One region of the Paraburkholderia sp. RL17-383-BIF-A genome, then DNA from elsewhere that is predicted to be linked to it. Evidence: riboswitches for the same ligand, from Rfam matches in the RefSeq annotation. Region 1 holds a riboswitch; each other region holds the start of a gene.

Region 1 (7,669 bases):
GATCGACAGACCGCCGAGAATGCCGAGACGCGGGTTCATCGTTTTCAGCGCGAGCGCTTCGCCGCCTTCCACGCCGATCGTGACCTCGAAGCCGCCGCCATAGGCATGCTCCGCCGCGAGTTCGGCCAGATGCTCGGTCATCATTCTGCGCGGCACGGGGTTGATCGCCGGTTCGCCAACCGGCAGCGTCAGTCCCGCACGCGTCACCGTGCCGACGCCCGGCCCCGCGCGAAACGTCACGCCCGGCGTGGCGACGAGGCGCACGCGCGCGAATACGAGCGCGCCATGCGTGACGTCGGGATCGTCGCCGGCGTCCTTGATGGTGCCGGCTTCGGCGCCGCCGGCGCCATCGTCGATCAGGCGGCAGAACACCAGCGGCATCGGCACATGCTGGCCCTTGGGCAATACGATCTCCGCGACGTCGCTGGCCACGCCCGCGAGCAGCAGACGCGCCGCCGCCAGCGACGTCGCGGTGGCGCAACTGCCGGTCGTGTAGCCGCTACGCAGCGGCGCGGGTTGTTCGGGCGTTTCTTCGCGCATCAGGGTTCTTGGGGTGAGTCGGGGTTCCTCACAGCACCTCCGGCCGGCTTGGTCACATCCAGCAGCGTGATTGGCAGCGCCTGCCGCCACGTATCGAACCCGCCGAGCGGTTGCGCGTCCGCGAGCGCGATCCGCGTCAACGTGCCGCCGTGCCGCTCGCGCCATGCCGCCAGCGCCGCTTCGCCTTGCAACGTGACCGCGTTGGCGACCAGCCGGCCGCCCTCACGCAGACTGACCCAGCACGCTTCGAGCACACCCGGCACCGTCGCACCGCCGCCGATGAACACCGCATCCGGCCCCGGCAGCCCTTGCAACGCGGCAGGCGCGCGGCCCGCGACGAGTTGCAAAGTCGGCACGCCCAACGCATCGCGATTACGTTCGATGAAGCGCTGACGCTCCGCATGCCCTTCAATTGCGATCGCCCGGCACGTCGGATGCGCGCGCATCCATTCAATGCCGATCGAGCCGCTGCCCGCGCCCACGTCCCACAGCAATTCGCCGGGCGCCGGCGCGAGACGCGCGAGCGTGATCGCGCGCACATCGCGCTTGGTCAACTGGCCGTCGTGGCGAAAGGCGTCGTCGGGCAAACCGCAGGTCAGCGGCAAACGCGGCGCGCCCTCGGTGGCACGGCAGTCGAGTGCGATCAGATTCAGCGCGGCCACCTCACCCGCCGGCCATTGATCCGCACGGCCGTCGATGCGCCGCTCCAACTCGCCGCCCAGGTGTTCCAGCACGCTCATACGGGTCGCACCGAAACCGCGGGCGTTGAGCAACTCCGCGAGCGCGGCGGGCGTGCGACCGTCCGCGCTCAGCACGAACACGCGCGCGCCGTCGTGCAGATGCGCGTTCAACGTCGCCAACGGCCGGCCCACCAGCGACACCGTCGCGACGTCCTGCAACGGCCAGCCGAGGCGCGCAGCGGCCAGCGACAACGATGACGGCGCGGGCAGCACGCGCAACTCTCCTGCCGGCAACTGTCGCGCGAGCGTCGCGCCCACACCGAACAGCATCGGGTCGCCGCTCGCCAGCACGCACACTGCGCCGCCGCGCTCGGCGAGCAAAGGCGCGAGATCGAACGGACGCGGCCACGCGGCACGGCGCGCGGCGAGCCGCGCGGGCAGCATCGCCAGATGACGTTCGCCGCCGTAGACCACCGACGCTTCCAGCAAAGCACGCCGCGCGGGCCTTCCCAAACCGGCGAAACCGTCGTCGCCTATGCCCACCACCGTCAGCCACGCCGGCATGCACCCATCCTCATTCTGTGTCTTCAAATAGTCCGCTGTACCGCGCCGATCAAAGCGCCCAGCCTCGTTGTGCTGTTCGAAAAAAGGCATAATACAGCCGCCGGTGCCCTTCGGGGCCGAAGAGGGAACACAGTGCCACTGTGGCTGCCCCCGCAACTGTATGCAGCGAGTCCGCCTGCGCTCCACGCCACTGGTTCTACCGGGAAGGCAGCGGCGGCCCATGACCTGCCAGCCAGGAGACCTGCCGGCGAGACTGTTCGTGCCAACCAACATCGGGCGGGGTGTACCGATGCCGCAGCCATGCCCGCTCACGGCATGCTCGGGCCGTCGCGCGACGCTAAACCGGTGTCCGTCTTGAATCATGCTTCGCCTTCCACCATTGTCTCCAACGCGGCCGCGACGCCGCGGCCCTCGGCGTGTCCGGGGCTGCTGCGCATCGTGGCCGCCCGCGACGGCGGGCTTTGCCGCATCAAACTGCCTGGCGGCGAGTTGAGCGCAGCGCAGGCGCGCGCGCTCGCGGATGCCTGCGCACGCCACGCTGCCGGGGCAATCGAGCTGACCAATCGGGCAAATCTGCAGGTGCGTGGGGTCAAGCCGGGTGACGAAGCGGCGTTGATTGCGGCGCTCGTGGCTGCCGGGCTCGGGCCGAGGCCGTCGAGCGGCGCGGCGAAGGCACCGGACACACCAGCGGCAATCGCCGCCGACGACGTGCGCAACGTGATGATCAGCCCCGCTGCCGGACGCGACCCGTCAGCCCTGTTCGACACGCGCCCGCTGTGCGCCGATCTGCTTTCGATGCTGCAAAGCGAAACGCGTTTCGCGGCGCTGTCGCCGAAATTCGCGCTGCTGCTGGACGGCGGTGAACGGCTCGCGAGAGTGGATCATCCGCACGATGTCTGGCTGGCGGCGTCGCAGGAGCCGGACGGCGTGCGATTCGTATTCGGGCTGGCGGGTTGTCCGCCCGCGAGTGCGTGTGCGGGCTCGCCAACGCAGTACGACGATACCGGTTCGCCGGACCTTGCTGCAAAACCCGGTGCGCACAGCACGGCTGCACTGGCCGCGGTTCTGCCTTCACAGGTCCCCGCTCTGGTGCGCGCGCTGCTGTTCACCTTCCTCGAACTCGCCCCCGCCGACGCCACGCGCATGCGTCACCTACTAGCCGGCCATTGCGCCGACGCGCTCTTGCATCACGCTCAACGGTACGTCCATTTTCCGCTGACGCGAGACGCGTCGCTGGCCCACTGGCGTCGAGCCGCACCCGCCGATGCGAGCCTGCGCCTCGGCGTCCACCCTCAACGGGGGCCCGGAGCCTCGCACGTAGGCGGCCAGCCAACGCTCGGACGCCTCGACGCCGGCGCCCTGCGCGCCCTCGCCGCGCTGTCCCAGCAGCACGGTAACGGCACACTGCGTTTCACACCCTGGCAAAGCGTGCTGCTGCCCGACATCGCAACGCACGCGGTTCCCGCTGTGCTATCCGGCTTGACCACGCTCGGCCTCGCCACCGATCCCGCGCAAGCCATCACGCGCCTGATTGCCTGCGCGGGATCGAGCGGCTGTGCGAAGAGCCTCGCCGACACCAAGGCCGACGCGTTGCGCCTCGCCGCACGCCTGCCTGACGGCGTCGACGTGCATCTGAGCGGCTGCTCCCGCTCGTGCGCCACGGCGCATTGCGCGCCGTACACGCTGCTGGCGGCGGCGCCCGGCCTCTACGACCTTTATCGACGCGACGGACGGCCCGGTTTCGGCCAGTGCGTCGCGCGCCAACTGACGATCGACCAGGCCGCCGACATGTTCGAACGCCTGGCCCGGAGTAACACCGATGCTTGATTACATTCGCGACGGTCAGGAGATCTATCGCCAATCCTTCGCGACGATCCGCGCGGAGGCCGACTTGTCGCGCATTCCCGCCGACCTCGAAAAACTCGCGGTGCGCGTGATCCACGCGTGCGGCATGGTCGATGTGATCGACGATCTGGAGTTTTCCGCAGGCGCGGGCACGGCGGGCCGTGCGGCGCTCGCGCAAGGCGCGCCGATCCTGTGCGATGCCGGCATGGTCGCGCAAGGCATCACGCGCGCGCGGTTGCCGGCGAACAACGAAGTCATCTGCACGCTCACGCACTCGGACGTGCCGTCGCTCGCACGCGAACTCGGCAATACGCGCTCCGCGGCCGCGCTCGAATTGTGGCGGCCGCATCTGGCGGGTAGCGTCGTCGTGATCGGCAATGCGCCGACCGCGCTGTTTCATCTGCTCGATATGCTCGACGCGGGCGCGCCCCGGCCTGCCCTGATCCTCGGCTTCCCGGTGGGCTTTGTCGGCGCGGCCGAATCGAAAGCCATGCTCGCGGAAAACAGCCGCGGTGTGCCCTATGTGGTCGTGCACGGCCGTCGCGGCGGCAGCGCCATGGCGGCGGCCGCCGTGAACGCGCTGGCAACGGAGGTCGAATAAATGACCGTGCAAGGACGTTTGTTCGGACTTGGCGTCGGCCCCGGCGACCCGGAACTCATCACGCTGAAAGCACTGCGTTTGCTGAAGGCGGCGCCGGTGGTCGCGTACTTCGTCGCGAAGGGGAAGAAAGGCAACGCGTTCAGCATTATCGAAGCGCATTTACACGACGCGCAGCAGCATCTGCCGCTGGTTTATCCCGTCACCACGGAAGCGCTCGAACCGCCGCTTTCCTACGAAGCAATCATTGCCGATTTCTACGACACCGCCGCCGAAATCGTCGCCGCGCATCTCGACGCGGGTCGTGACGTCGCCGTGATCTGCGAAGGCGATCCGTTCTTCTACGGCTCGTACATGTATTTGCACGACCGGCTCGCGGCGCGCTACGAGAGCGAAGTCGTGCCCGGCGTGTGCTCGATGCTCGGCGGCGCGGCGGTGCTCGGTTCGCCGCTCGTGTACCGCAATCAGAGTTTGTCGGTGCTCTCGGGCGTGCTGCCCGAAGACGAGTTGCGCCGGCGTCTGGCCGATGCCGACGCCGCCGTCGTGATGAAACTCGGCCGCAACTTCGACAAGGTGCGGCGCGTGCTGGGCGAACTCGGCCTCGCGGACCGCGCGCTCTACGTCGAACGCGCGACGATGGGCAATCAACGCATCGTTGCGCTCGCCGACGTGGATCCAATGGCGTCCCCGTATTTTTCGCTGCTCGTGGTGCCGGGGGAAAAATGGCAAGGATGAACGCGCCCGCGATCGTGATTCTCGGCGCGGGCGCGTTGGCGACAGCGCGACGCATTCAGGCGCTGTATGCGGATAGCCGGGTGCACGGCTTGCGCGGACGTGTCGAGGCGGACGTGGCTTACAGCGAACTCGGCGCGCATTTGCGGGAACTGTATGCGCGCGGCACGCCGATCGTCGCGTTGTGCGCGGCGGGTATCGTGATTCGCTGCGTCGCGCCGTTGTTGGCGAACAAGGGCGTCGAGCCGCCGGTGCTGGCCGTTGCCGAAGACGGCAGCGCGGTCGTCCCGCTGCTCGGCGGTCTCGCCGGCGTCAACGTGATGGCGCGCGAGATGGCCGCGATGTTGGCCGTGCCGCCTGCCATCACGACGAGCGGCGAGTTGCGTTTTGGCACCTGCGTGCTCAATCCGCCTGATGGCTATACGCTCGCCGACGTCGGGCAAGGCAAACGCTTCGTGTCGGATCTGCTGGCTGGTGCAAGCACGCGTATCGAAGGCGAAGCGCCGTGGCTCGATGACGCGCAACTGCCCCGCTCCGACTCGGCGCGCCTCGCGATTCGCGTGACGCCGCGTGCGTGGGACGGGCGCGAGGATGAGTTGGTAATTCATCCGCGAAGTGTGGTCGCGGCTGTCATGGTCACGGTCATGGTCACGGGTGCGGGTGCGGGTGCCAGTGCCAGTGCCAGTGCCAGTGCCGGGATTGTGGCCCGCGTGCAGGAGGCACTCGATACGCACGGTCTCGCGCCGCTGTCCCTTGCGGCGTTACTAGCCTCGTCCGAGCGCATGGGCGATCCGGCGCTGGCCGAGGCCGCGGCGAACCTGAATGTGCCGTTGCGCTTCGCGCTGACGCGTCCCGAAGATGGCGAACCGCCGGGCAACCTGCTGCATGCCGCGCTGCGCATTCCCTACGAAACGCTGCACAACGATTCGACGGCAGGCGTGGCGCTTGCGTTGGCGCCGCTCGCCATCGATCCGGACACGATCGGCCGAGTGCGTGGCCGCCTGACCGTGATCGGCCTCGGCCCCGGCAGCGCCGACCTGATGGTGCCCGCCGCGCGCACGGCGCTCAATGAAGCCACCGATATCCTCGGCTACGACACTTACGTGAAAATGGCCGGCCCGTTGCGCGCCGACCAACGCGTGCATGGCACGGACAACCGCGAGGAACTGCAGCGCGCGCGACATGCCTTCGAGTTGGCGAGCGAAGGACGCGCGGTGGTGATGGTGTCCTCGGGCGACCCCGGCGTATTCGCGATGGCCGCGGCGGTGCTAGAAGTGTTAGAGGCCTCGCAGAACACGGACTGGGCGGCGGTCGAGCTATCGATCGTGCCGGGCGTATCGGCGGCGATGGCAACGGCGGCACAAGCCGGTGCGCCGTTGGGCCACGACTTCTGCATGCTGTCGCTGTCCGACAACCTGAAGCCCTGGGCGATCATCGAAAAGCGCCTTAGGCACGCGGCCGAAGCGGACCTGGTGATGGCGTTCTACAACCCGATTTCGCGCGCACGGCCCTGGCAACTGGATAAAGCGCTGGACATCGTGCGGGAATATCGGCGTGCGCAAACGCAGGTAGTGCTGGGCCGGGACATTGGTCGGCCTGGTAGCACGCTGAGGACGATCACGCTGGGCGAACTGCGTTCGTCTGATGTGGATATGCGCACGATGGTAATCGTGGGGTCGTCCACGACACGCAGGTTCGGCAACGCGGACGAAGGCGGCGAGTGGGTTTATACGCCGCGCTGGTATGAGTGAACGTGTGCGCTATGAGGTTTTTCTGCGCATGAACCGACGTATCGCCAGACAGCAAAGAACGACCGGTACGCCGATGCACAAGGTAGCTATTGCCCAATAAAGGTCCATGACGTACAAAATCAGGTTCTCGTCGAGATCTGACCCGGCGCCTTGGCCTGTGGCTGATAGGTAGAATTTGACTACTGCCTTGACTGGAGCGGGTATATGAAGGGGGTATCTCGTAAGTGGACTCGACAGTTGCCAACCAATATTACTCATGACGAGAAGCGCAAATGAACATGCCACGAGCGTTACGGACAAAGGCATCTTAGGTATCGCTTCACCACTCTTTCTGGCAATGAGATAGCGAGACAGCCACCGTTTGAATCCAATTAGTGCCACTGCAATCAGCAATGTGGCGACCGCCCAATAGAGCAGGAACGCAAGCACCTCCATATCGTCTGGATTTCCCAGATATTCAGTGCCGGTGCAGGACAGCCAGAATCGGATAAATGCTTCCACGCTCTCAGGCATTTCCATTGGGAGCATGTCGATAAGATACGTGGTCCGCAAACCAGCAATCGCGGACATCACTATCAAAGCGGTGTAAGTCGCAATGTTGATGAGTGAGCGCTTGTTCATTTGACGTCAACGGTTCCATAGGCCCTCAAGGCAGACCCCGGCACGGGCATCGTCTGTCCTCGCGAACGAATGAATATCTGAAGTCGATCGAATTCATTAGGGCTCGCGATCGTGATACATCCGTGACTCAGCCCGAGGCGCCCGACTGGATGCAACCGGAAGTTACCGCGCTTGATGCCATTGATGTTAGTCGTGTCCCCCGTTGCCGGATTCCAGAGCATGAACCATTTTCGACGATCGGTAGAGCTAACACCCTGCGCGTTCCACCAGTCGTATATCAAGCCCATGTAACCGCCTGACTGACGATCGACGAGATAGTAGGTCCCTTTGGGAATCGG
Region 2 (7,669 bases), on a different contig from region 1:
GTGTAGGCCCAAAGCAGACCAAGCACCACCGAGAAATCGCCTAGATACACGTCCCGGATTACCCACACGCCAACGTGGCAGTTGACGGACAGCACTACTCCGGTGAACCACACGAGAATAGGCAGGATAAATAGGCGCAAAGGCGTTCGAGTGGAACCGTTCTCTGATTTGCTTTCCTCACTGAATGTCATTTGCTCGCTTAGCTATGCGTCAAAGCCGTATTCTTTCACCTTGCGTCGTAGGGCTATCTCACATTTGAAATGCGGGGCGGTTTATCGATGAGAGGGGCAGTGCCTTGCATCGGTACTTCGGTCAGCAGTAGCGGTGGGTAATCAGTTTGACCTCCAGTCAGCGAATACCCGCACACCTTCCAGCAAGACGCGTGGGGTTAGCGCGAGCCAGTAGCTAAAGTCCGGTACCCCGCATTCGATGGGCTCCGCCTGTCGGTTCCTCGGCGATCGCGTTCGACCGCATTCCCGCGCCCATGCGGGCGGGCTCGAATCGGCTAAGCGCAAGTGGTCTGAACCTGGCAAGTACTGTCGCGGACGTGCTGAATACCATTGGAGCGGTAATTGCGAGTGTCGCCGATGCGTTGGCCCGGTTCAGGCGCAGGTGGCGGCGCCCTGGGCAAATACGACGGCCCTCCGTTGGACTCAACCAGCCCATTAGTTCTTGACCTGACCGGCTCAGGAATAAACCTGCCCCCTGAACACCAGCGCGACTTATTTCGACCTGAACAACAACGGCTTTGCCCGACAAACCGGCTGGATTGGCGCGGGCATAGGATTGCTCTGCTTTGCCCCCGACGACCGGGCCGCGAAGCTGGGACGTCTCAATGCTGGAACTTTATCCACAGATTCTGTGCTCAAGCCTGTGGATAACCACCCCACAACAGCCCCAACTCCTTGACGCACAAACCTTCTCGCCCCCCGCGCGCAAACAGCGACGAGCCAGGCAGAGAACGCCGGGCACAACCACCGAGGCGGTTGCGCCCATCGCCTCCACCAACCATCAAGCCGACTACACCGCCGGCCGACCGCCCAACCGCATAAACGCACCGCGCTCAACGAGCGCGCCGAACAGCAGTCCAATCGTCGTCCACATGATCGCCTGCATACCCAACGCCGCCACACGGAACTTCCACAGCAGCGCCGCCGGAAAACCCTCCGGCACTTCATTGAAAGACGGCATCGACAGTTGCACCGCTGCGATAATCACGACAAACACCAACCCCGCCACAATCGAGCCATTCCACGAGCCGAGTTTCGCGGCCACACGGCGCCGCACCTTGAGCGAAAACACCATCGCGGCCAGCGAGATCGCAATCATCAGGAAGAACAGGCCCGTGCGCGTCCCGATCGTCTCCGGGTCGCCGACCGCAGGCGGGTTCGCCGGATACTTCAGGTTGGGAACGACCGCCAGCGCAATGAACGCACCGAGCGCCAGCCACGCGGACAACGCGCGTGCGCTCAATGCCCCCGCGCGCCCATACGCGTAAGCGAACACCAACGAGAACAACCCGCCAAACGCCGCGCCGTACACCGCCACCCCGGTCAACAGGCCGAGTCCTTGTTGCGTCTCGCGGCTCACCATCGCGGGTTCGGGCGCCTCGTCTTTCGCGGCATCGGCCCTTTCTTCGAATGAGATCGCCTGATTGACTTGCGGCTCGCCCGCGACCCGGGCGAAGCCGAACGTGAGCAGTCCCGCGGCGATGCCTGCCAGCATCCCGCGCACCAACAATTTACCGACCATGTCCGACTCCGTTAGTGACAGGGAAAGCCGAGCAGATGGCGACCGTCGTGCACGAACTCATGCACGTACATGCCGGGCACCAGCGATGTGGCGCCCTGTTCCGCACCCACGAAGTAAAGCGCGAGCAACAGCAGCAGCCCCCCGAACACGACCCACGGCAGCAACTCGCGCAGCGGAATCGGCGTGGGTTCAAAAACGGGCTGAGAAGCGGCCTGCGAAGCGGGATCGAAAACAGCTGTCATGATGGACATCTCCTGGGGTTACGCGCCCCGATAGTCGTTGCAGAGGAATGATGCGAAGCTCAGGTCTGGCTTTCGGCATGTGCTGCCGATTACAGTGGCGCGACCGCGCCGGGTTTTCACCGGCTTCCGTGCTTCGCAGTCCGGCTATTCTACGCGCTAAACTCCGGCACCCGGCAACGCAAAGCGGACGCACCCTTCTTGCCTACGCTCCTTTTCGGCGCAGCCTCACAGGAAATGAACAGAGTGGACATACGGCTATTACTGATCAGCCACGCATCGACCGCAGCCCAACGTGCAGGCCGTTTCCCCGCCGATGACCCGCTCGACGCCCGCGCTATCGCAGAAGCCCGCGCCCACGCCACGAACACACGTCTGGCGATCGCGGAAAGCGCGTCAGCCTATGTGAGCCCGGCCGTCTGCGCACGAGATACGGCGGCGGCCCTCGGCCTCGCCGCGTCGGTCGATGTCGCGCTGGCGGACATGAACTATGGCCATTGGCGAGGGCGGCGGCTTGCCGATCTCGAAGCCGAAGCGCCGCAAGACCTCGCCGCATGGATACGCGATCCCGACGCCGCGCCGCACGGCGGCGAGTCGTTCAGTCAGCTCGTGAAGCGGGTAGGAGAATGGCTCGTTGCGCTAGGCGGCACGCCCGACCTTGCATCGGCCGATATGTGCAACGTGGTCGCCGTCACGCACGCGCCGCTTCTCAGAGCAGCGATCGTGTATGCGCTGGGGGCATCGCCCGTGGTGTTTTCGCGCATTGAAATCGCACCGCTTTCGATGATCGAGTTGCGGCGCTCATCACGCGGCTGGTCGTGGTGGCCGGCGACGCATTAGCCGCTTTCACGCCGCAGCCCGATTCACTTACCCGACACCACCAGGCGCAACTTGTTCGAACCCGTCGGCGTTACGGTAATGTCGGTCCGCTTGCCCTTCGCGCCGAGATAAAAGTGCTGCCGTCCCGGCGAATTCTGGTCGTGTGTCGCGTCGGGCAAACACGACGCGACGTCCGCCGCGACCGCTTGCAGCGCGTCCGCATTTGAACCGGCGTCGTGATGCGGCGTCCACGTGCATTGATAGCTGCCGTGGCTCGCCGAACATTGCGCGTCGTCGCCGTAGGGTTGCGCGACGCCTTTGCCATCGTCCGGCGTCAACGACACGAGGCCGCCAGGCGCCGCCGCTACGATGCGTTTCAGTGATGCACAGGGGCTAGGCGCGTCGTCGGCATTGGCGCTGCACGGCAGCAACGCGCCGAATGATGCAGCGGCAAGCGCGGAGGCAAGCAATCGGGTTCTGTTCATGTCGGCGCGGTCCTCGAAGTGGCTTACAAGTAGCATGAAGCGAAGTAGCACGCTTCGTGCCCATGCGCGCCGAGCGCCTCACACACGCTCTCGCGCCACGCGCATCACAGACCCGCACCAAACAAAGCAGCCAGTCCTTGAGGCGATGAGAAAATCCCTTTGGCATCGTGCCCGACACCATCGATCACGAACGTCCGATGCGTCGCCAATCCTTCCGCATGCCGCGCCGCCATATAACGCGCATAAGCGAGTCCTCGCCCGAGACGGTGGCTTCCTTGCGTTTGCGCGGCGCATGAACGGTCGAGCGCCGGATGCTGCGGATCGTAATCCGCGCCGCCGAGCAGCACGGTGACGTCGCGTTGCGCGTAGCGCGCTTCGAGCGCCGCCGCGGAACCAGCGTCGCCCGACTCGCGCGCGTAAGCCGGCAAATCTTCGAGCCCGTACTTCCAGCGATTGAACGACGGGCACATCGCCCTATCGAACTCCGCGAACTCGCCAGAGGCTGTAGGTCGCAGCGCATCGAAATACACATACGACGAAGGATTCGCCACCACGTATCGCAGCACAATGCCGCGTGCGGTGAGCGGTGCCTCGCTGCGCGCGACCACCGCATAGCGCTGCACGACCTGCCCGCCGCCCGAGTGCCCGGCGACCACCACCTCGGCGAGCGACGCGAACTGCTCGCGTGATGCGAGCGTGTGCACAATGGCGTCGAGTACATCGAATGAACTGATCGGCGCGGGACCTTCGGCGTTTTCGCCGCCCATCCAGCTCGTCCAGTCCCAATGCAATGTGGACGGCGGCAACGCATGCGCTTCGACATCCGCGGTCGCGAGAAACTGCGGCACGATCAGCAGCGTATCGGCCGCGCTGCCGCCGGCAAGTGCGCACGACCGCTCGGCGAGATCAAAGTAAGTGTCGCCGTTGCGCAGGCGGCCGTGAATCAGAATCACGGCGCGTCGAACGTCGCGCGTCGGCGCCAGCCAGTCGCCATTCGCGAACACGGGCACAGTGCCGCTGCCGGCTCGCGTCGTGACGTTCAGATGCCGGCTCGCGACCACCGCCACCGGACGTTCATTCGGCGCTCGCTCGTCGTCTGTCATCAAGTACTGGGTCATGCAATACGCTCGTGGTTGATCAATGAGTGGCGGGCCTCGGCGCAGTGTCACCCGCCATACGTCCGGCACGCGTGAAGTACACCATCGCGAGCGACACAAAACCGGCAAAAATCAGGTAAAACGCGGGCGTAAGACTACTGCCTGTCACGCGCGTCAAGCCGGTAATGGTGAGCGGCGCCATGCCGCCGAACAGCGTCACCGCAATGTTGTACGACAGCGCCACGCCCGCCGACCGGCTGCGCACCGGAAACAAGGTGGCGAGCATGCCGGGATGCGCACCGGACATCGCGGCGAGAAACACCGTCGCGACCATCTGCGCGATGAAGAGATGCCCCGGCGTCGGATTCGTCACGACGAAGTGATAAAGCGGGTACACGCAAACCATCCACGCAATCACGATCGGATAGAACAGCTTGTACGCGCCATAACGATCGGCGAGCTTGCCCGATAGCGGAAACAGAAACAGATTGAGCACACCCGACACGAACGCGCCGAGCAACGCCGTAGAGAGCGGCAGATGCAATTGCCGCTCGACATACACCGACAGATACGAGTGCCACACGTAATTGGTCGCCGCGCCGATGATGATCACGCCCATCGCGCAGACCGCCGCATCGCCGTTGTCACGGAAGAACTGGCGGATCGTGACGAGCGGCGGCTTGTCCTTGTGGTCGAGCAGGCGCTCGAACTCCGGCGACTCGGCCACGCGATGGCGAATATAAAACCCAAACGGCCCGGCCAACGCACCAAACAGAAACGGCAGACGCCAGCCCCACGCCACGAGTTGCTCATGCGTGAGCTGCGTGGTCAGCAGATAACCGACCCCGGAAGACAACAGCAGCGCAAACGCCTGCGCCGACATGTTGAAGCTGCCATAGAACATCTTCTTGTGCGGCGGCGCATACTCGACCAACATCGCCGATGCGGTCGCGAACTGTCCGCCCACGGAGAGCCCTTGCAGCAGGCGAGCGAGCACGACCAGCATCGGCGCCGCGACGCCGATGCGCGCATAACCCGGCGTGAGGCCCATCAGCAACGTGCTGGCCGCCATCGAAATGATCAGCAGCGACAGCGCTTTACGGCGCCCTGCCCGGTCCGCATAAATGCCTAGCAGAATGCCGCCGATCGGCCGCACGATGAAACCGACCGCGAACGTGGCAAGCGTCAGCATGATCGAGACGAAACCACTACCGCCGGGAAAGAACACTTGCGCGATGATCTTCGCGAAGTAGCCGTAAATCAGAAAATCGAACCACTCGAGCCCGTTGCCGAGCACGGAGGCGAAGATCGCACGCCGCACCATCGCGGGACTCAATGCGTTCGAGGCACCGGCGCCGGACGCGCTTCCTTCACGCTGATTGAAGGTCGCTTCGCTCATTGTTCGCATCCCTGAGTGTCGAACATCGCCGCCAGCGCGCACACCGAGGTCAGGATGCGCGAACCGTCGTGCCCCACGCCGGGCACGATGTGAAAGCTCTGCTTCAAGCCGTCCGGGTGGCGCGACTGGATATAGCGGTAGTACGCCTGCGCACGCGCGACGCGCTGTGGCCCTTGCGCTTCGGCCGCGCAGGTCTTGTCGAGCGCGCTCTGCTGCGGATCATCGTCCGCGCCGCCGACGAGGTAGTCGATCCGCCGCGCCGCATAGGCCGCTTCGAGTTGCGCGGGTGTACGGTTGTCGAGATACGGCGGCCGGTTGTCCATGCCGTATTTCCACTGATTGAAGTCGGGGCATTGCGCGGCATCGAACGGCGCAGCCACGCCTTGCGCGTTGGGCCGTTGCGCGTCGAAATACGCATAGGTTGAAGGACTTGCCACCACGTAGCGCACATCGATACCCTCGCCAGTCAGCGCAGCGATGTTGTGCCCCGCGACAGCGTAGCGCTGCACGACTTGTCCACCACCCGAATGCCCGGCGAACACCACGTGCCGTAAATTGGGAAACAGCTTGCGATCGGCGAGCCGCGCGACGATCGCGTCCAGCACCTCGTAGGAACTGATGGGCAGCGGCGCGCGAGCCGCCTCGCCGCCCATCCAGGCGTCGCCTGTCCAGCGCAGCAAATCGGCAGGTTCGTCGTGAACGCGCGTATCGAGCGTGGCGAGGAATTGCGGCGCGATCAGCAACGTGGCGTCGGGGTCTGCATGCGCGGCATCGCGGGCGTTCTGCGCGGTGCGAAAGTACACGTCCGCATTGCGCAGTTTGCCGTGAATCACGATCACCGCTCGCGTCACCTGCGGTTGCGCGACACGCCAGTCCTTCGACAGATACAGCGGAAATTCCGCGTGCCCTTGCGGCGTGTCGAGCGTGAAGCGCGTATCCGAGATTGTCGCCACCGGCTTCATATGCGGCTCGTAAGGATGGACCGCGAGCGCGGGTTGCGCGAGCGTCATCAGCAGTGCAGCGCCTGTCAACGCGCAGCGCATACCGAAACGTCGTGAGAGATTGACCGTCATGTAGCTTGCTCCTGATTACCGTGCACTGTCTTGAACGCGGTGCATCGTCAAATCTGTCGTTGAAAAACTCGACTACGATCGTAGGGTCGGCTGTGGCAAATGTAAAATACCTGTTTTACGCACAACCCATATTTTATGAATATGGCAGTGGGCAGGCGTTCGAATGCAGCCGGGAGACGAAACACCATGGAATTGCGGCATCTGCGTTACTTCCTGGCAGTCGCTGAAGAAGGCCAGTTCACGCGTGCGGCTGAGCGCCTTGCCATGCAGCAGCCCCCGCTCTCGCAGCAGATCCGAACGCTCGAAGAAGAGATCGGCTTCGAACTCTTCGTGCGCATGCCACGAGGCGTCACCCTGACACCGGCCGGGCAGGCCTTTGCGGAAGACGCGCAACGCTTGCTGCAGAACCTGCAGCAGTCGGTGGACAAGGCGAGCCGGATTGCGCGCGGCGAACTCGGCACGATGTCGATCGGGTTGACGAGTTCCGCGGCGTTTCATCCGTTCACGACCGAGGCGATCCGCGCGTTTCGCAAGGTGTGTCCCGAAGTCGCCGTGGAGCTTGCCGAACTCAATGCGGCGGAGATCATCGAGCGCCTGGCTGCGGGGCAGATTCAGGCGGCGTTTCTGCGCAAGCCCGTCGAAGCGCGCGAGGGCGTAGCCTTCGAGTTGCTCCTCGACGAGCCGATGGTCGTGGTGTTGCCGGTCGGCCATCCCTTGCTCAAGGGCAAGAAGCGGCCGCACGTGTCGCTGAAGGCGCTGGCGCACGAAGATTTCATTCTGGTCCGCCGCCCGGGCGCGCCCGGCA
Region 3 (7,669 bases), on a different contig from region 1:
CCGGGCAAGCGTGGCGATGAAGTCATAAGCGTGTCTGCAAAGAGTATGTTGGGATGAAGCAATCAGCCTGCGGCTGTGTCATGACCGGCAGGCGATTCGTGACGGGCGCGCGGCGCAGGAATCAGCGCCTCGTGTTCGCCGTCGCGAATCAGGATCAACGGGTAACCGAACGCCCGGCTCGCGAGCGTGGGCGTCAATACGTCGCGGACCGGTCCGGCATAAACGCCGCCGGCGCCGTCGAGCAGCAGCGCATGCGTTGCGAAGCGGCGCGCGAGGTTCAGGTCGTGGCAGGAGAACATCACGGTACGCCGAGGCTCGCGCGTCCACGCGGCGAGCGCCTCGAGGCAGTCGATCTGATGATGCAGATCGAGATGCGACAACGGTTCGTCGAGCAGCAGCAACGGCGCGTCCTGGCACAGCACCGCCGCGAGCGCCACGCGTTGACGCTCTCCGCCGGAGAGCGAGAGCACATCACGCGTGGCAAAGGCGGCGAGGCCCAGCAGGTCCAGCGCCGCATGCGCCGCTGCGCGATCGGCCGCGCGCTCCCAGCCCCAGCCGCTGAGATGCGGAAAGCGGTTCAGCATCACGATATCGAACACGCTCGCGCTGAATGCGTCCGGCGCGCTTTGCGGCATCAGCGCGCGGCGCTGCGCGAGCGCGAGCGGCGGCCAGTCGGCCACGCGTACGCCGTCGAGTTCGACATGGCCCGCCGACGGTTGCAACAGACCCGCAAGGGTGGAGAGCAAGGTCGTCTTGCCCGCGCCGTTCGGTCCGGCCACGCACCAGATCTCGCCTTCGTAGAACGTGTGCGTGAAGGCGTCGAGCAAAGTGCGCGCGCCGGCACGCAAGGTCAGATGTTGCGCGCTGAGTGTGGCTTGAGATGCGTTGAAGGTTTGCATTATCGGCGCCTATGCAACAGCATCCACAGAAACACCGGCACGCCGATGATCGAGGTGATCACGCCAACCGGCAATTGCGCCGGCGCAATCACCGTGCGCGCGATCAGGTCCGCGCCCATCACCGCGACGCCGCCGCCGAGCGCCGCGGCCGGCAGCAGCATGCGCTGATCGTTGCCGAACGCGAGCCGCAGCATGTGCGGCACGACCAGTCCGACAAAGCCGATGGTGCCCGCCGTCGTCACCGCCGCGGCCGCCGCCAGCGACGCCACCAGATATACGCGCAAACGCAAGGGCATGACCGCGACACCTAACGCCTGCGCGGCGGCGTCGCCACGCAGCAGCACGTTCAGACGCGGCGCGGCGGGCACGATCGCAACCAGCACGATGACGAGCGCGGCGAGCGCCGTCCACGGCATCGTGCCGCCGTTGAGGTCGCCCGTGAGCCAGAACAGCATGCCGCGCAAGCGGTTGTCGGGCGCGAGATTGAGCAGCAAGGTGATGAGCGCGCCCCAACCCGCGGCGATCACCGCGCCGGTGAGCAGCAGACGCGGCGACGTGTCCTGCGGCTCGCCGCGCCACAACTCACGGCGCGCGAGGCCGAGCACCAGCAGGATCGACACGAAGGCGCCGGCGAAGGCGCTCGCGTCGACGATCCACCATGCGCAACCGGCGATCATCGCGACGAGCGCGAAAGTCGCGGCGCCGCCCGACACACCCAACACATACGGCTCGGCGAGCGGATTGCGCAACAGCACCTGCAGCAGCGCGCCGGCCAATGCGAGCAACGCGCCGCAGGCAAAGCCGGCCACCGCGCGCGGCAAGCGCAGCGTGCGGACGATCTCCGCAGTCAGATCGGAGGCGCCGCCAGACGGCGCATGCGAGGGCATCAGCGCCGCCAGCACGCGCATCGGCGCGAGCGAGACGCTCCCCAACGCGAGCGACGCCATCAGCACCGCCAGCGCGATCACGGCAAGCGCAAGCCAGATCGCGGCCGCGCGCTTCGCGCTCATCACGCGCAGCGTTGCGGGCATCGAATCCGAGTGGCGGCTAGTGGATCGGCTCATAGAGCGGCTCATCCGCGCAGTCTCAACAAGGCGTGCCCACTACTGCTGCTGCCAACCAACCGTGAGATACGCACCGCGCCGCGGCGAGTTATACGAGTAGGCCGTTTCATAGTCCTTGTTGAACAGATTCTGGATTTGCGCGGCAACGTACCATGCTTTCGTGATGTTGTAGCGCGCCGACAGATTCACCACGCCATAGCCGCCCAGCTTGCCGCTGCTGTCGTCACGCGGACCGCTCACGATCCATTCGCCGCCGACGCGCCACCCGGCGATACTCCGGTTCACCGTCAGCGAGCCGAAGCGCCGCGCGCGCCGCACGAGGTCGACATCGTTGTCGAGGTCGACCGGGTTTTGCAGTGTTACCGAGGCGCGCACGTCCGTCTTGCCGACATGCCCGCTCCACGATCCTTCGAGTCCCTGCACCTTCGCATGGCCGACATTCTCGGCCAGATAGATGCCGGGCGTTACCTGCTCGTAGTTAATCAGATTCGAATAGCGCGTCTGGAATGCGGTGACACGCATCACACCGAGCGCATTCGATGCGTACTGCAGCGCGGCTTCGATCGAATGACTGCGCTCCGGCTGAATCGACGGATTGCCGCTGAGCGGATAGTACAGATCGTCGAAACTCGGCGCGCGAAACGAATCCGAGTAGCTTGCACTCACCTTCCAATGGCTGGTGATGTCGAAGCCGTAGCCAAGATAGTAACTGTTCGCTCCGCCGAAATCGGAATACTGGTCGCGCCGCACGTTGGCCTGAATCTGGTTGCGCCCAAAGCGCCCCGTATAGCCGACAAAGCCCGAATCCACATGCCGGTTGGGCGCCGCGAACGTATCCGAGTCGAGGCTCTGGTCGAGATGCTCGTAGCCGACCTGCAGCTTCTGCTGCGCGGCCAGCGCGAAATCGTTCTGCCACGTGTACTGGCGATTGTCGGTATCGAAGCGGCCGTTATAGACGCCGTTGGTGTTCGACACGCTGCGGTCGTCGCCTTCGGAGACGATGAAGTGAGTCGTCCACCAGTCGGTCAGCTTGCCGTTCGCGAACACCGAGACCTGGCGCACTTTGCTATACAGGTTGTTCAGATCGGTCGGCAGTCCGTACGCGTTGTCGTAGCTGTTGTTGCCGTTCGACTGGAAGTAGCTCGCGCCGGCATCCCATTTGTCGCTGAACTTGTGGCGCAACGAGGCCGAGATGCTCTCGTTCAGATAGCCGTTCGCATTCGGATTGGCGCCGGGCGCCTCACGCGGATTGAGCGATGAAAAGCCGTCGTCCTTCGAGCGCGCGAGCGAAATGCTGAAGGTCGTCTTGCCGTCTTTATCCAATGCGCCGTTCACGCCCGCCTGCTGCGTCTGCGTGTGATAGCTGCCGTAGCCGAGCGAAAAATTGAAACGCGGCGGATGGTCGCCGCCGTCTTTCGTGAACACCTGCACCACGCCGCCGATCGCACCGGAACCGTACAACGCCGACACGTTGCCGTTCACCACCTCGACGTGATCGACCTGGTCGAGCGGAATCTGCGCGAGTTGCGCGGAACCCAGGCTCACCGAATCGACGCGCACGCCGTCGATCAGCAGCAGCGATTGCGTCGAGGACGCGCCGCGCAGGAAGAGGCTCGTCGTCGAACCGGGGCCACCTGTACGCGAGATTTGCGCGCCTGGCGCGAGTTGCAGCAGGCCGGGCAAATCGGTCGCGGTGGTGTCGGCGAGATCCTGCTGGTCGAACAGCGCGGTCTGCGGGATCGCATCGGCGAGTGACTGCGGCCCGCGCTCGGCGGTCACCACGATCGATGACAACACCGCAGGCGACGCATCCGCCGCCGACGCAGAAGATGAAGGTGCAGCTTGCGCGTGCGCAACGATCGGCAGGCCCGCGAAGGCAAGCACCGCCGCACGAGCGATGGGGGACAGCATGGGGTAAAAGTCCTGTGGGTAGCGTGCGCGGCCTGCTTCCCCGCAGGCCGATGCGTAACGAGGCGCCCGCGTATTTAACATTTTCGCGCGTGACGTGCCTCTCCCTCTGGCCGGTATCCGGGCTGACGACATATCGATCCCGCCTTCCCACGCGTGACGCGCAGTGGCACACTCGCGAGTTGAACTTCCAACACGCGATCAGGATCGACTTGCATGACGAATGCGGTCGCTTACCGTTGCGGGGGCAGCGCAGGTTGGCGCGTTCTGGCGAACCGCGCCCCCTGCTTCCCGTTTAACTGCGCGCGCCGTTGAAAAGCGCACGCGGGCACCAGAGTGCGGCCAGTTTAGGAGCGGCCTCGGGGTCCGTCAAGAATGAGTGGGACCGCAGACTACCGTTCTGTTAAGTGCAGGCTATTGTCCGACGCACGAGTACTTTTTCATCATATGGTCGATAAAAGCCTGCACAAAGCAATGTTGTTACGTCTCGAAACGAGACAATTGTCGGAACCTGCGACATTCCGCGCTAAAATGCGATGTCTTTAGAGGACGCAGCACATGCTCACCGAACTCGAAACACTTTCACAGAATATCGGCAAGCTGATCGCGATCAGCCAACGCCACAATGAAGCGCGACTCGCGCTCGAAGAGCAGCTCGCCCAATCGCGCGCCGACGTCGAAGCCACGCGCACGGAACTTGCAATGCTGCGCGAGGAACGCAATGCGCTGCAGGCGGAACGCGACGCGCTGTCGGCAAAGATCGACGACGCCCAGGTGCGCCTGAATGCGATCCTCGAAAAGCTGCCGCGTGCCCGCGCAAACAGCGAGCCCGACAGCCAGCTCGATCTGCTCGAGCCCGCCCCGCACGAAGTCGAAGCAGAGAGCGACGAGACCCGCCACGGAGAAAATGCATGACCACCAAGCAGATCGAAGTATCGATTCTCGGCGTGCCCTATCGCCTCGCCTGCTCGCCGGAAACGGAAGGCGCGCTGCTTGAAGCGGTCGCACGCGTCGACGCCGAAATGTCGAAGATCCGTAACAACAGCAACGTGCGCGGCACGGATCGCATTGCTGTCATGGCTGCGCTGTCGCTGGCATCGGAACTGCTTAGGCTGCAATCGAGCGTGAGACACGGAGAAGCATTTCCCGCTGAGGAAATCCGGCGTACAATGCATCAAATGAACGAACAACTAGGTACTGTGATTCAGCAGTACAGCATGCAGTAAGTAACGTGTGTTATCGTGCGGCCGGTCCTGAGATCGGCGGCGGATTCAAACGGAATGTGTGAGGACAAGGCGTCCAAGATTCTGCAAACGTTTGAGTTCAATCGGTCGTTTTCGTGATTTAGCTTTATCGGTTTAGCTTCCCTGCCTGGTTCGCCAAGGTCATATATTCCTTGAACCAATGCCATGTGCACGGTTGCGGAAATTTGTAGCACGGGTGTGCGCGTCACTCTGTCTGATGTACCCGAAGTGTTGCTAACTGCGACCAATTCTGAACCCCCGGTTCAGGATGCCGGCCTAGCGGCTAAGGCGGGGACCTTATTTAGAACGGCATCGGACTTCGGTTCGGTGCCGTTTTTCTTTGGGTGCCAGTTTTGCGCGCTGTCTTTGCGCGATGTTTCTTGTACGCCGATTTCTTCCGCATCTTCAAACCCTTAACGTTCAACTACGTTCAATTCGATTCATGCGCTACTGGCTAATGAAGTCCGAACCGGACGAGGCAAGCATCGATCATCTCGCCAACGCACCGCATCGCACGTTGCCGTGGACCGGCGTGCGCAACTATCAGGCGCGCAATTTCATGCGCGACCAGATGCAGGTCGGCGACGGCGTACTGTTCTATCACTCGAGCTGTCCCGAGCCCGGTATTGCGGGCATTGCGGAGGTATCGTCCACCGCGTATCCGGACCCCACGCAGTTCGACAAGAAGAGTCCGTACTACGACGCGAAGTCTTCGCAGGAATCGCCGCGCTGGGTGCTCGTCGACGTGGTGTTCAAGAAGAAGATCCCGCTGATTCCGCTCGCCGCGCTGCGCGAGCATGACGAACTCAAGGACATGCGCGTGCTCGCCAAAGGCAACCGCCTGTCGATCACGCCGGTGACCGAAGCCGAATGGCGCTTCATCACCAGGCGGCTCGCCTGAGGTTGCGTGACAACTCGCGTGATAGTTGATGCGCGCCACGTATTCACGCAGGCGCAAACGTTAAAGCAACGTCAAACCGGGGAACCAAGCTCAGGTTACAACCGCCTAACGGACTCGCAAACGCCGTGCCACTGCGCGGCGCTTGCTCCGATCGTGCACAACCCCTGTTCAAGCAAGGAGTCCAATAATGACGAAAAACACCGCACGTGCACTCGCTTTCGCTCTCGTATGCGCCGCGCCTGCCGCGCTCGCCCTGACGCCGGCCATGGCCCGCGCGCAAGGCATGATGCAGTATCAGCCGGCAGGTGTGCTGTCGCTGAACGCGCAGGCCAGCGCCGAAGTACCGCAAGACGTTGTCGATATCACGCTGTTCTACGAGCAGGAAGCGAGCGATCCGTCGGCGCTCACGTCAACGCTGAATCAGCGCGCCGATTCGGCGCTGCAAAAGGCCAAGGGCGTGAGCGGCGTGACGGCCCGCACGGGCTCGTTCTCGATCTATCCGACAACGGATCGTGACGGGCGCATTTCCGCGTGGCGCGGCCGCACGGAGATCGTGCTCGAATCGCACGATTTCGCCGCGGCGTCGAAGCTCGCGGGTCAAATGGCGTCGATCATGCAGGTCGGCAACGTGCAATTCTCGCTCTCGCCTGAAGCACAACGCGCGGCCGAGCAGAAGCTCACCGGCGAGGCGATCAAGTCGTTCCGCGAGCAGGCCGCATCGTCCGCGCAGGCGTTCGGCTATAGCGGCTATTCGATTCGCGAGGTCAACGTCGGCCACAACGGCGTGATGCCGCGTCCCGTGATGATGATGAGCGCGCGCGCCATGGGCGCCGACGCAAAGGCTTCGGCGCCGGTGCCGATTGAAGGCGGCACGTCGACCGTGACGGTGAACGTGTCGGGTTCGGTGCAGATGAAGTAACGCCGCTCACTCATGCTAGAAGGGCTGCTTCGCGACAGCCAAAGAAAAAGCCACGGCACGCCGTGGCTTTTTTCATTTAGTCGCTCGCTACGATAAACCGTAGCCAACCAGATCAGCTCGCGCTGACCGCTTGCGCCGGCTCACGGCGCGCGCGTCGATAAGACCACACCAGCACGCCGATACCGACGAGGATCATCGGCAGCGACAACCATTGGCCCATGGAAAGCCCCATGGCCAGCAGACCGAGGAAGTCGTCCGGCTCACGCGCGAATTCGACCGTGAAGCGCGCGAGGCCGTAGCCGATCAGAAACACGGCGGAAATCGCGCCCATCGGCTTCGGTTTACGGGAGAAGAAGAACAGCACGAAGAACAGCGCGACGCCTTCCAGCGCGATCTCATACAGCTCCGACGGATGACGCGGCAGCATGTGATATTGCGCGAACACTTCGTTCAAATGCCATTGCGCGGCTAGTTGCGGATGCGCGGTGAGCCACGCGGCGTCGTCGGGCGCGGCGCCCGGAAACAGCATCGCCCACGGCGCACTCGGATCGGTTACGCGTCCCCACAACTCGCCGTTGATGAAGTTGCCGAGACGCCCCGCGGCGAGGCCGGTGGGCACCATCGGCGCGACGAAATCGGTGACCTGCAGCCACGAGCGTTTGCGCTGATACGCGAACAGCACCATGGCGAGCGTCACGCCGAGAAAGCCGCCGTGAAACGACATGCCCCCTTCC
Region 4 (7,669 bases), on a different contig from region 1:
TCCGCGCGGGCCGCGAGCCACATGTTCTGGATCGCACACGCCACCGACGCGAGGTCCATTTCCGGCAAGGTGCGGCGGCCGAAGATATGGCGCTCGCGCCCGTCCATCAGCGCCATCACCAATAGTTCGCCGCAGTCCAGCATGCCTTCCACTTTCAGCTTCATGAACGCTTCGCGGCGTTGGCCGAGCGCGTCGGCGGTGGCGAGGCGTTCGGTTTCCACCGTGTCATGCAAGGCCGTGCGCAGCGCCGGATCGGTGATTCGCGCGATCCGCCACGGCTGCATGAAGCCGACGCTCGGCGCGTGATGCGCCGCGTCGAGCAGGCGCTGCAGCACGGCGGCGTCGACCGGATCGCGCACGAAATGGCGCATGTCGCGGCGTTCGTAAATGGCGCGGTAGACAGCGTCGCGCTCGAAATCGTCAAAAGGCTTCGCCATGGAACAGGGCGGCCGCGAAGGCCGGGTTGGAGGGCCAATAAGCGTGCATGTAGCTCGCCACGATCGAACCTGCGCGGTAGACGGCCTCACCGGGCGCGTCGCCTTGCGGCCGGATCGCCGAACGCAGAGGCGTGAGCGAGGTGTCGAGCTTCGAGTAGTGAAACGTGTGGCCGGTCATCGGCCCGTGCAGGCTGTCGATCCGTTGCATGCCGAGCGCGGTGAAGCGCGTTTGCATCGTCGCGTGGCCTCGCAGCAGGCCGAGCATCGGCGTGCTGACGCCTTGCGTGTCGGTGAGGCGGTCGAGCAGATAGAGCATGCCGCCGCATTCGGCAACGAGCGGCTTGCCCGCGGCCGCGTGCGCGCGAATGCTCGCGGCGCTGCGCGTGCTGGCCGCCAGCGTTGCCGCGTGCAGCTCCGGGTAGCCGCCGGGCAGGTACAGCGCGTCCGCGTGTTCGGGCAGTGGCTGGTCGGCGAGCGGCGAGAAGTAATCGATCCGCGCGCCGAGCGCTTCCAGCAGCGCGACGTTGGCCGGATAGATGAACGAGAATGCGGCGTCGCGCGCGATGGCGATCGTCTTGCCCTCCAGCAGACGCGGCAGCACGTCCGGCACGGGCGCGCCGAACTCGACCGGCGGCGGCAGTTCGCACAGCGCGGTGCGGCCGAGCGTATCGGCGGCGTGATCCAGGCGCGCATTGAGATCGTCGATTTCGTCCGCCTGGTGCAAGCCGAGATGACGGTCGGGTAAGGCGATTTCATCGCTGGCGGCAATGTGCCCGCACCAGCGCAGACCTGGCGGCAACGCTTCTTCGAGCATCTGCGCGTGTCGCGCGGAGCCGACGCGATTGGCGAGCACGCCGTAAAACGGCACTTGCGGCCGGAATTGCGCGAGGCCGAAGGCCACCGCGCCGAAGGTCTGCGCCATTGCCTTCGCCGAAATCACCGCGAGCACGGGCACGCGGAACGTGGTGGCGAGATCGGCGCTGCTCGGCGTGCCGTCGAACAAACCCATCACGCCTTCTATCAGGATCAGGTCGGCTTCGGCGGCCGCTTGCGCGAGCAGGCTGCGGCAGGCGGCTTCGCCCACCATCCACAGATCGAGCGAGAGGACGGGCGCGCCGCTTGCGCGCGCCAGAATCATCGGATCGAGAAAATCCGGTCCGGTCTTGAAGACGCGCACGCGTCGCCCCAGCCGCCGATGGTAGCGCGCCAGACCCGCGGTGATCGTGGTCTTGCCTTGACCCGACGCGGGCGCGCTGATGAAGAGGGCGGGGCATGCACCGGAGGACGTCTCTTTTGAAGACTCGCCGGCCGAGGTGCCCTCGGGGGACGCGGACATCGCTCAGAACTCCACGCCGCGCTGCGCTTTCACACCCTGCTCGCGATACGGATGCTTGACGATGCGCATTTCGGTGACGAGGTCGGCGGCTTCGATCAACGCGTCCGGCGCGTGGCGGCCGGTCACCACCACGTGCAGCATCGGCGCGCGCGCGTTCAGCACCGCGAGCACTTCGTCGAGCGGCAGGTATTCGTACTTGAGCACCGTGTTCAGCTCGTCGAGGATCACCATCTGATACTCGCCGCTTTCGATCATGCGGCGCGCTTCGTCCCAGCCTTTGCGCGCGGTCGCGATATCGGCGTCGCGGTTCTGCGTGTTCCAGGTGTAGCCGTCGCCCATCGTGACGAAATCGCAGTTGGCGATCGCGCCGAGAAAGTCGCGCTCCGACGTGTGCAGCGCGCCCTTGATGAACTGCACGACGCCAAGGCGCATGCCGTGGCCCAACACCCGTACGGCCATGCCGAATGCGGCGGTGGTTTTGCCCTTGCCGGTGCCGGTGTTGACGATCAGCAGGCCTTTTTCGACGGTGGCGTTGGCCTGTTTCTTCTCGTGGCCTTCGCGTCGGCGCTCGGTCATGCGTTGATGCGATTCGGGATCGGTCTTCATGGCAGGTTCTGTTCCTGAGTGTCGTTGTTTGGGTGTTCGCGTTGGGCTTAGGCCGTGGTCGAGGCGATCGCCACGGTGACGCCGGCATGGACGGTCTTGCGCACGAGGAGCCGTGCTCGAGGCGCTCCGGACGTGGTGGATTCACCGAGTCCGTCCGTCGCTGCAAGCAGCGCGCACGGCTCGCACACGCCATCCACGCCGAGGTGCTCACGCGCTGCCGCCGAAGGCTCCGCCACGGGCATCGCAGCGATCCGTTCACGGCTGAAGAATGTCAGCCGCAGCGCATGACGCGCGCAAAATTCGAGCAGGCCGGCTTCGTGGGCTTTGGTATCGATGGACGCTACGGTGCCGATTTCATCGAACGCATGCGCGCCGAGCGCGGCGCGCACCGCCGCGTCGATCTGTTCGGCCGAGCTGTGCGCACGGCAACCAATGCCCACGCTCAGCGTCTTCATTGTGTAGCCGCGCCGTCTGCGCAAGGCGCTTCGTCATCGGCCCGCGCCGCTGCGCGCGCCAGCGCGAGCGACGCCACACCGCCGATCACCACGATCGCCGGCGAGCCGAGTCCGGCACGCGCGACGGTGTCGGCGAACTCGCCGAGCCGCGCGAGCGCATGGCGCTGCTCCGGACGGGTGGCCGATTCGATCGCCGCGCATGGCGTGTCGGCGCTCATGCCGGCCGCGAGCAACGCGTCGACGATATCGTGCAGCCGGCGCATGCCCATATAGATCACGAGGGTCATGCGCGTAGCGACGAGCGCGGCCCAGTCGGGTTCGCCGCTACCCGCGCCGTGCCCGGTGACGAATACCACGCCTTGAGCGTGATCGCGGTGCGTGACGGGAATGCCGATGGCCGCGGGCGCGGCGATGCCCGCCGTAATGCCGTTGATGACCTCCACCTCGACGCCCGCCGCATGCAGCGCCTGCTGTTCTTCGCCGCCCCGGCCGAACACGAACGGATCGCCGCCTTTCAGGCGCGCGACGCTGCGCCCGGCCCGCACGTGTTCGAGCAACTGCGCGACGATGCCGGCCTGCGGCGTGGACGGATGGCCGCCGCGTTTGCCGACGTAGACGACCTGCGCGTCGGCGCGCGCGAACTGCAGCACGTCGGGATTCACCAGGTCGTCGACCAGCACCACATCGGCTTGGGCCAATGCGCGGGTCGCCTTGAGGGTCATGAGTTCGACGTCGCCGGGGCCGGCGCCGATCAGCCAGGCGCGGGTCATCGCGACGTGCATGGCGAGCGCCACGTCGTGACGGGCGGAAAGGGGCGAAGCGCGCAGGCGCGCCGGATGACGGACTTTGGGGGCATGCAGTGCTACGGATTCAGGCACGGCGAAACGCGCGGCTCGCCACGGTCCCTTTGGGAACGGATCGACGAACGGATGCGCCACGTCGTGCTTCAGCGCCTTCACATCCGTCCCTCGCGGATTCCGGCGGCCGGCGGCGTGATGTTGCCCTGAGGTTCGCCGCCTCCGCGTCTGGCCGGTATCCGGGCTGGCGGCCTCATGCGCTTTGCCTTCCCGTCCGCATTCGTTGGAATGTCATGGACAGTGGCATCGAAAAAACGCATGCGCGGCGCGAGCTGAAAGACACCGCGCCGCAGGTCGCTTACCGTTGCGGGGACAGCACAGGTTGAGCGCGTAAAGCGCGGCCTGTTTCCCGTTTAACTGCACACGCGAATGCATGTGCGGGCACCAAACGCGCGCATACGATAGCACATGGCGTCCCGCCCGATAAGCGCTTGCGGCTTGCGTTTCCTTGACGGCACCGGGCCGCGGGCCTACACTCGCACGCACTTTGGTGCTCGTGTGCGCGCTCGTGCGCATGCAGTTAAACGGGAAACAGGGTGCCCGCCTGCCATGGATCGGGTCAACCTGTGCTGCCCCCGCAACGGTAAGCGAAATGTGGTGCTGCGGTAAGTTCTTTAGCGCCACGGAGCCGGCTTCGATGTCCACGCGCAAGGCCGCGTCGGCATATCACCACTGGGCGAGAAATCACTCGCCCGGGAAGGGGAAGCGGCGCTTTCGCCAGCCCGGATACCGGCCAGAATACGAAGGGCGAACGCCGCGGGGATGCGGCGGTGCGTTCATGATCTCATTCCCGCTTCCTGTTTTTCTGTTGTCGCGGCAACCCGTCGTTCGTCCCCGTGTTGTGTTGTCGTCCTGGCTCGCTGGGCTTACGCGCCGCTTACCTGGCTACCCGGCCGATGCACGCAGACGCGCAGACAGACACACAAAAACACGCCGGCGTGCACGTGCAACTCCTACGGATGGACCTCACGATGCAAACTCAAATGCGCAAGATCCCCGTCACCATCGTCACGGGCTTTCTCGGCAGCGGCAAGACCACGCTGCTGCGGCACATTCTTCAGCATGCGGGCGGCAAGCGCATCGCGGTGATCGTCAACGAGTTCGGCGAACTCGGTATCGACGGGGAAATTCTCAAGGGTTGCGGAATCGGTTGCGATGAAAACGGCGTCGAAACCGAAGGCCAATTGTATGAACTCGCCAACGGGTGCCTGTGCTGCACCGTGCAGGAAGAGTTCTTTCCGGTGATGGAAAAACTCGTCGAGCGCCGCGATCAGATCGATCACGTGCTGATCGAGACGTCGGGGCTCGCGTTGCCCAAGCCGCTGGTGCAGGCCTTCAACTGGCCGCAGATCAAGAGCAGCTTTACCGTGGATGCCGTGGTCACCGTGGTGGACGGCCCGGCTGCGGCAAGCGGTCAGTTCGCCGACAACCCGGTCGCCGTGGATGCACAGCGCAAGGCCGATCCGAATCTCGACCACGAATCGCCGTTGCACGAACTGTTCGAAGATCAGTTGTCCGCCGCCGATCTGGTGATTCTGAACAAGACCGATTTGCTCGACGACGCGCAGCAAAACGCGGTCGAGCTGGTGATTCGCGAAGAGATTCCGCCGCAAGTGAAGATCGTGCGCGCGCAGATGGGCCGGCTCGATCTGCATACGTTACTGGGGCTCGAAGCCGCCTCGGAAGAGACGATCCACCTGCGCCACGATCACCACGGTTCCGCCGAAGACGCCGACCACCATCACGACGAATTCGATTCGGTGGTCGTGCAGGCGAATGCGCTCTCGCGCGAAGCAGTGATCGCCGCGCTGCAAGGGCTCGTCGAAACGAATACGATCTACCGCGTCAAAGGGTTCGCGGCGCTGCCGGGCGCGGCGATGCGCCTCGTGATTCAGGGCGTGGGCCGCCGCTTCGACAGCTATTTCGATCGACGCTGGCAGGCTGGCGAAAGCGGCCCGAGCCGCTTCGTGCTGATTGGCGAGGATCTCGATCAGGCCGCGTTGCAGCGTGCGTTCGACGTGGCGCTCGGCGTGCCGTCGAGCGTCGAAACGGAACAGGCGTAAGCGCTCATGCATCTGCTGCGCACCACGCCGGGCGGTTTCGTCGACGATACACAAGGCGTGATCCGTATCGATCAGCAGCCCGCCGACATCGTCGTGCTCAGCTCCGCCGATACAACGCTGTCGCTGCTCGCGAGCGTGATTGCGCGCCTGGGTGAAGGTTTCCCGAGCGTGCGGCTCGCGAACGTCACGTATTTGCGGCAACCGGCCTCGGTCGATTTCTACGTCGAAGACGTCTTGCAGCACGCGCGTGTGGTGGTGGTCGATCACCTCGGCGGCGAAGCGTATTGGCCTTACGGTATCGAGCAGGTGGTGGCGCTCGCCGAGCGCAAGCAGCAGACGCTCGCGATGTTCTCCGGCGATTTGCAGGAAGATCCGAACCTGCTCGCGCGCAGTACTGCAAGCGCCGAGCTGTGCCATCAACTGTGGCGTTATCTGCGCGAGGGCGGTGCGCAGAATGCCGAGGCGTTCCTGCGCTGTATCGCGCACCGCACCTTCGGCTGGGGACGCGAGCCTGCGCCGCCGCGCGTGTTGCCTGCCGCGACGCTCTATCATCCCGGGCGTGAAACGCCGACTATCACCGACTGGCAGGCGCGCTGGCAACCGGACGCGCCGGTCGCGGCGATCCTGTTCTACAAGGCGCATCTGCAGGCGGCCAATACGGCTGTGTTCGACGCGCTGATCGACGCGCTCGAATCGCAAGGCCTGAATCCGTTGCCGATCGCGATTACCTCGCTCAAAGACGCATTCAGCCGCGAAGTCGTGCAATCGCTGTGCGCAGAGCACAATGCCGCGCTGGTGCTGAATACGACCGCCTTCGCCGCTTCCGCGATCGACGACCCGGAGCCGCTCGCGCTCGCCGGCGACGCGCCGGTGTTCCAGGTGATTCTGAGCGGCGGCAATCGTGAAGACTGGCAGAAGGACAATCACGGCCTCAATTCGCGCGATATCGCCATGCATATCGCGCTGCCGGAAGTGGACGGCCGCATCATTACGCGCGCCATCAGCTTCAAGGGGCTGGCTTACCGTTGTCCGCACACTCAGGTCGACGTGGTGCGGTATCAGCCGGACGCCGAGCGCGTGGCGTTTCTCGCGGAACTGGCCCGACGCTGGTGCCGTCTGCGTTCACTCGATAACGCGGACAAAACAGTCGCGCTGATTCTCGCCAACTATCCGATGAGCGAAGGGCGCATCGGCAACGGCGTGGGACTGGATACGCCGGCCTCGGTGGTCCGCATTCTGTCGATGCTGCGCGACGAAGGCTACCGTCTCGCCGACTTGCCCGCCGACGGCGACGCGCTGCTGAAGAAGCTCACCGAGGGCGTGACCAACGATCCGGTGGTGCGCGATCTGCGTCCCGCACTGCAAAGCCTCGCGCTCGCTGATTACCTCGCGCACTTCAATGCGTTGCCCCTCGAGGCGCGGCAGGCGTTGAACGCGCGTTGGGGCGCACCGGAGCAGGATCCGACGCTGCGGCGCGGCCGTTTCATGATCGCGGGCTGGCGTTGCGGGCAGGTGTTCGTCGGCATTCAGCCCGCGCGTTCGCGCGAACAGGGCGATTACGCCAGCTATCACGACGCCGACCTCGTGCCGCCGCATGCCTATCTGGCGTTCTATTTCTGGCTGCGCCACCAGTTCGGCATCGACGCGATCGTGCATGTCGGCAAGCACGGCAATCTGGAATGGCTGCCTGGCAAGAGCGTCGCGTTGAGCGCTGCCTGCTGGCCTGATCTGATTCTCGGGCCGATGCCGCATCTGTATCCGTTCATCGTCAACGATCCGGGCGAGGGTAGCCAGGCGAAACGCCGCGCGCAGGCCGTGATCATCGATCACCTGATGCCGCCGCTCACGCGCGCCGAAACCTATGGGCCGTTGCAGGACCTCGAGCGGCAGGTGGACGAATACTATGAAGCGCTGA

Evidence for each region. A riboswitch is a leader RNA that binds a small molecule or an ion and turns the genes downstream of it on or off. The one in region 1 is predicted to bind cobalamin.
Region 2: linked by a shared signal. The riboswitch ahead of P0D71_RS29940 (CbtB domain-containing protein) and the one ahead of cobG (precorrin-3B synthase) in region 1 are both predicted to bind cobalamin.
Region 3: linked by a shared signal. The riboswitch ahead of P0D71_RS10835 (TonB-dependent receptor domain-containing protein) and the one ahead of cobG (precorrin-3B synthase) in region 1 are both predicted to bind cobalamin.
Region 4: linked by a shared signal. The riboswitch ahead of cobW (cobalamin biosynthesis protein CobW) and the one ahead of cobG (precorrin-3B synthase) in region 1 are both predicted to bind cobalamin.

The regions. Positions count from the first base shown of each region.
Region 1 is NZ_JARESR010000018.1:121,305-128,973, reverse strand. Features, by position in the region: gene P0D71_RS21130 (cobalt-precorrin-5B (C(1))-methyltransferase) at 1-540, opposite strand, end outside; gene cbiE (precorrin-6y C5,15-methyltransferase (decarboxylating) subunit CbiE) at 540-1,784, opposite strand; cobalamin riboswitch at 1,869-2,047, shown strand; gene cobG (precorrin-3B synthase) at 2,100-3,611, shown strand; gene P0D71_RS21115 (precorrin-8X methylmutase) at 3,604-4,230, shown strand; gene P0D71_RS21110 (precorrin-2 C(20)-methyltransferase) at 4,231-4,962, shown strand; gene cobJ (precorrin-3B C(17)-methyltransferase) at 4,959-6,710, shown strand; gene P0D71_RS21100 (hypothetical protein) at 6,720-7,331, opposite strand; gene P0D71_RS21095 (DUF2778 domain-containing protein) at 7,328-7,669, opposite strand, start outside.
Region 2 is NZ_JARESR010000035.1:74,609-82,277, reverse strand. Features, by position in the region: gene P0D71_RS29945 (CbtA family protein) at 1,021-1,752, opposite strand; gene P0D71_RS29940 (CbtB domain-containing protein) at 1,764-1,994, opposite strand; adenosylcobalamin (AdoCbl) riboswitch at 1,997-2,149, opposite strand; gene P0D71_RS29935 (histidine phosphatase family protein) at 2,238-2,831, shown strand; gene P0D71_RS29930 (hypothetical protein) at 2,855-3,295, opposite strand; gene P0D71_RS29925 (alpha/beta hydrolase) at 3,400-4,413, opposite strand; gene P0D71_RS29920 (MFS transporter) at 4,433-5,791, opposite strand; gene P0D71_RS29915 (alpha/beta hydrolase) at 5,788-6,864, opposite strand; gene P0D71_RS29910 (LysR family transcriptional regulator) at 7,051-7,669, shown strand, end outside.
Region 3 is NZ_JARESR010000007.1:113,871-121,539, forward strand. Features, by position in the region: gene cobT (nicotinate-nucleotide--dimethylbenzimidazole phosphoribosyltransferase) at 1-26, opposite strand, end outside; gene P0D71_RS10825 (ABC transporter ATP-binding protein) at 63-899, opposite strand; gene P0D71_RS10830 (FecCD family ABC transporter permease) at 899-1,963, opposite strand; gene P0D71_RS10835 (TonB-dependent receptor domain-containing protein) at 2,003-3,874, opposite strand; cobalamin riboswitch at 3,966-4,222, opposite strand; gene P0D71_RS10840 (ATPase) at 4,430-4,786, shown strand; gene P0D71_RS10845 (cell division protein ZapA) at 4,783-5,097, shown strand; RNA gene ssrS (6S RNA) at 5,233-5,414, shown strand; gene P0D71_RS10855 (EVE domain-containing protein) at 5,558-6,016, shown strand; gene P0D71_RS10860 (SIMPL domain-containing protein) at 6,204-6,935, shown strand; gene lgt (prolipoprotein diacylglyceryl transferase) at 7,048-7,669, opposite strand, start outside.
Region 4 is NZ_JARESR010000008.1:5,126-12,794, reverse strand. Features, by position in the region: gene bluB (5,6-dimethylbenzimidazole synthase) at 1-437, opposite strand, end outside; gene P0D71_RS11650 (cobyrinic acid a,c-diamide synthase CobB) at 421-1,773, opposite strand; gene cobO (cob(I)yrinic acid a,c-diamide adenosyltransferase) at 1,777-2,379, opposite strand; gene P0D71_RS11640 (cobalamin biosynthesis protein) at 2,427-2,834, opposite strand; gene cobA (uroporphyrinogen-III C-methyltransferase) at 2,831-3,604, opposite strand; cobalamin riboswitch at 3,845-4,095, opposite strand; cobalamin riboswitch at 4,163-4,443, shown strand; gene cobW (cobalamin biosynthesis protein CobW) at 4,663-5,754, shown strand; gene cobN (cobaltochelatase subunit CobN) at 5,761-7,669, shown strand, end outside.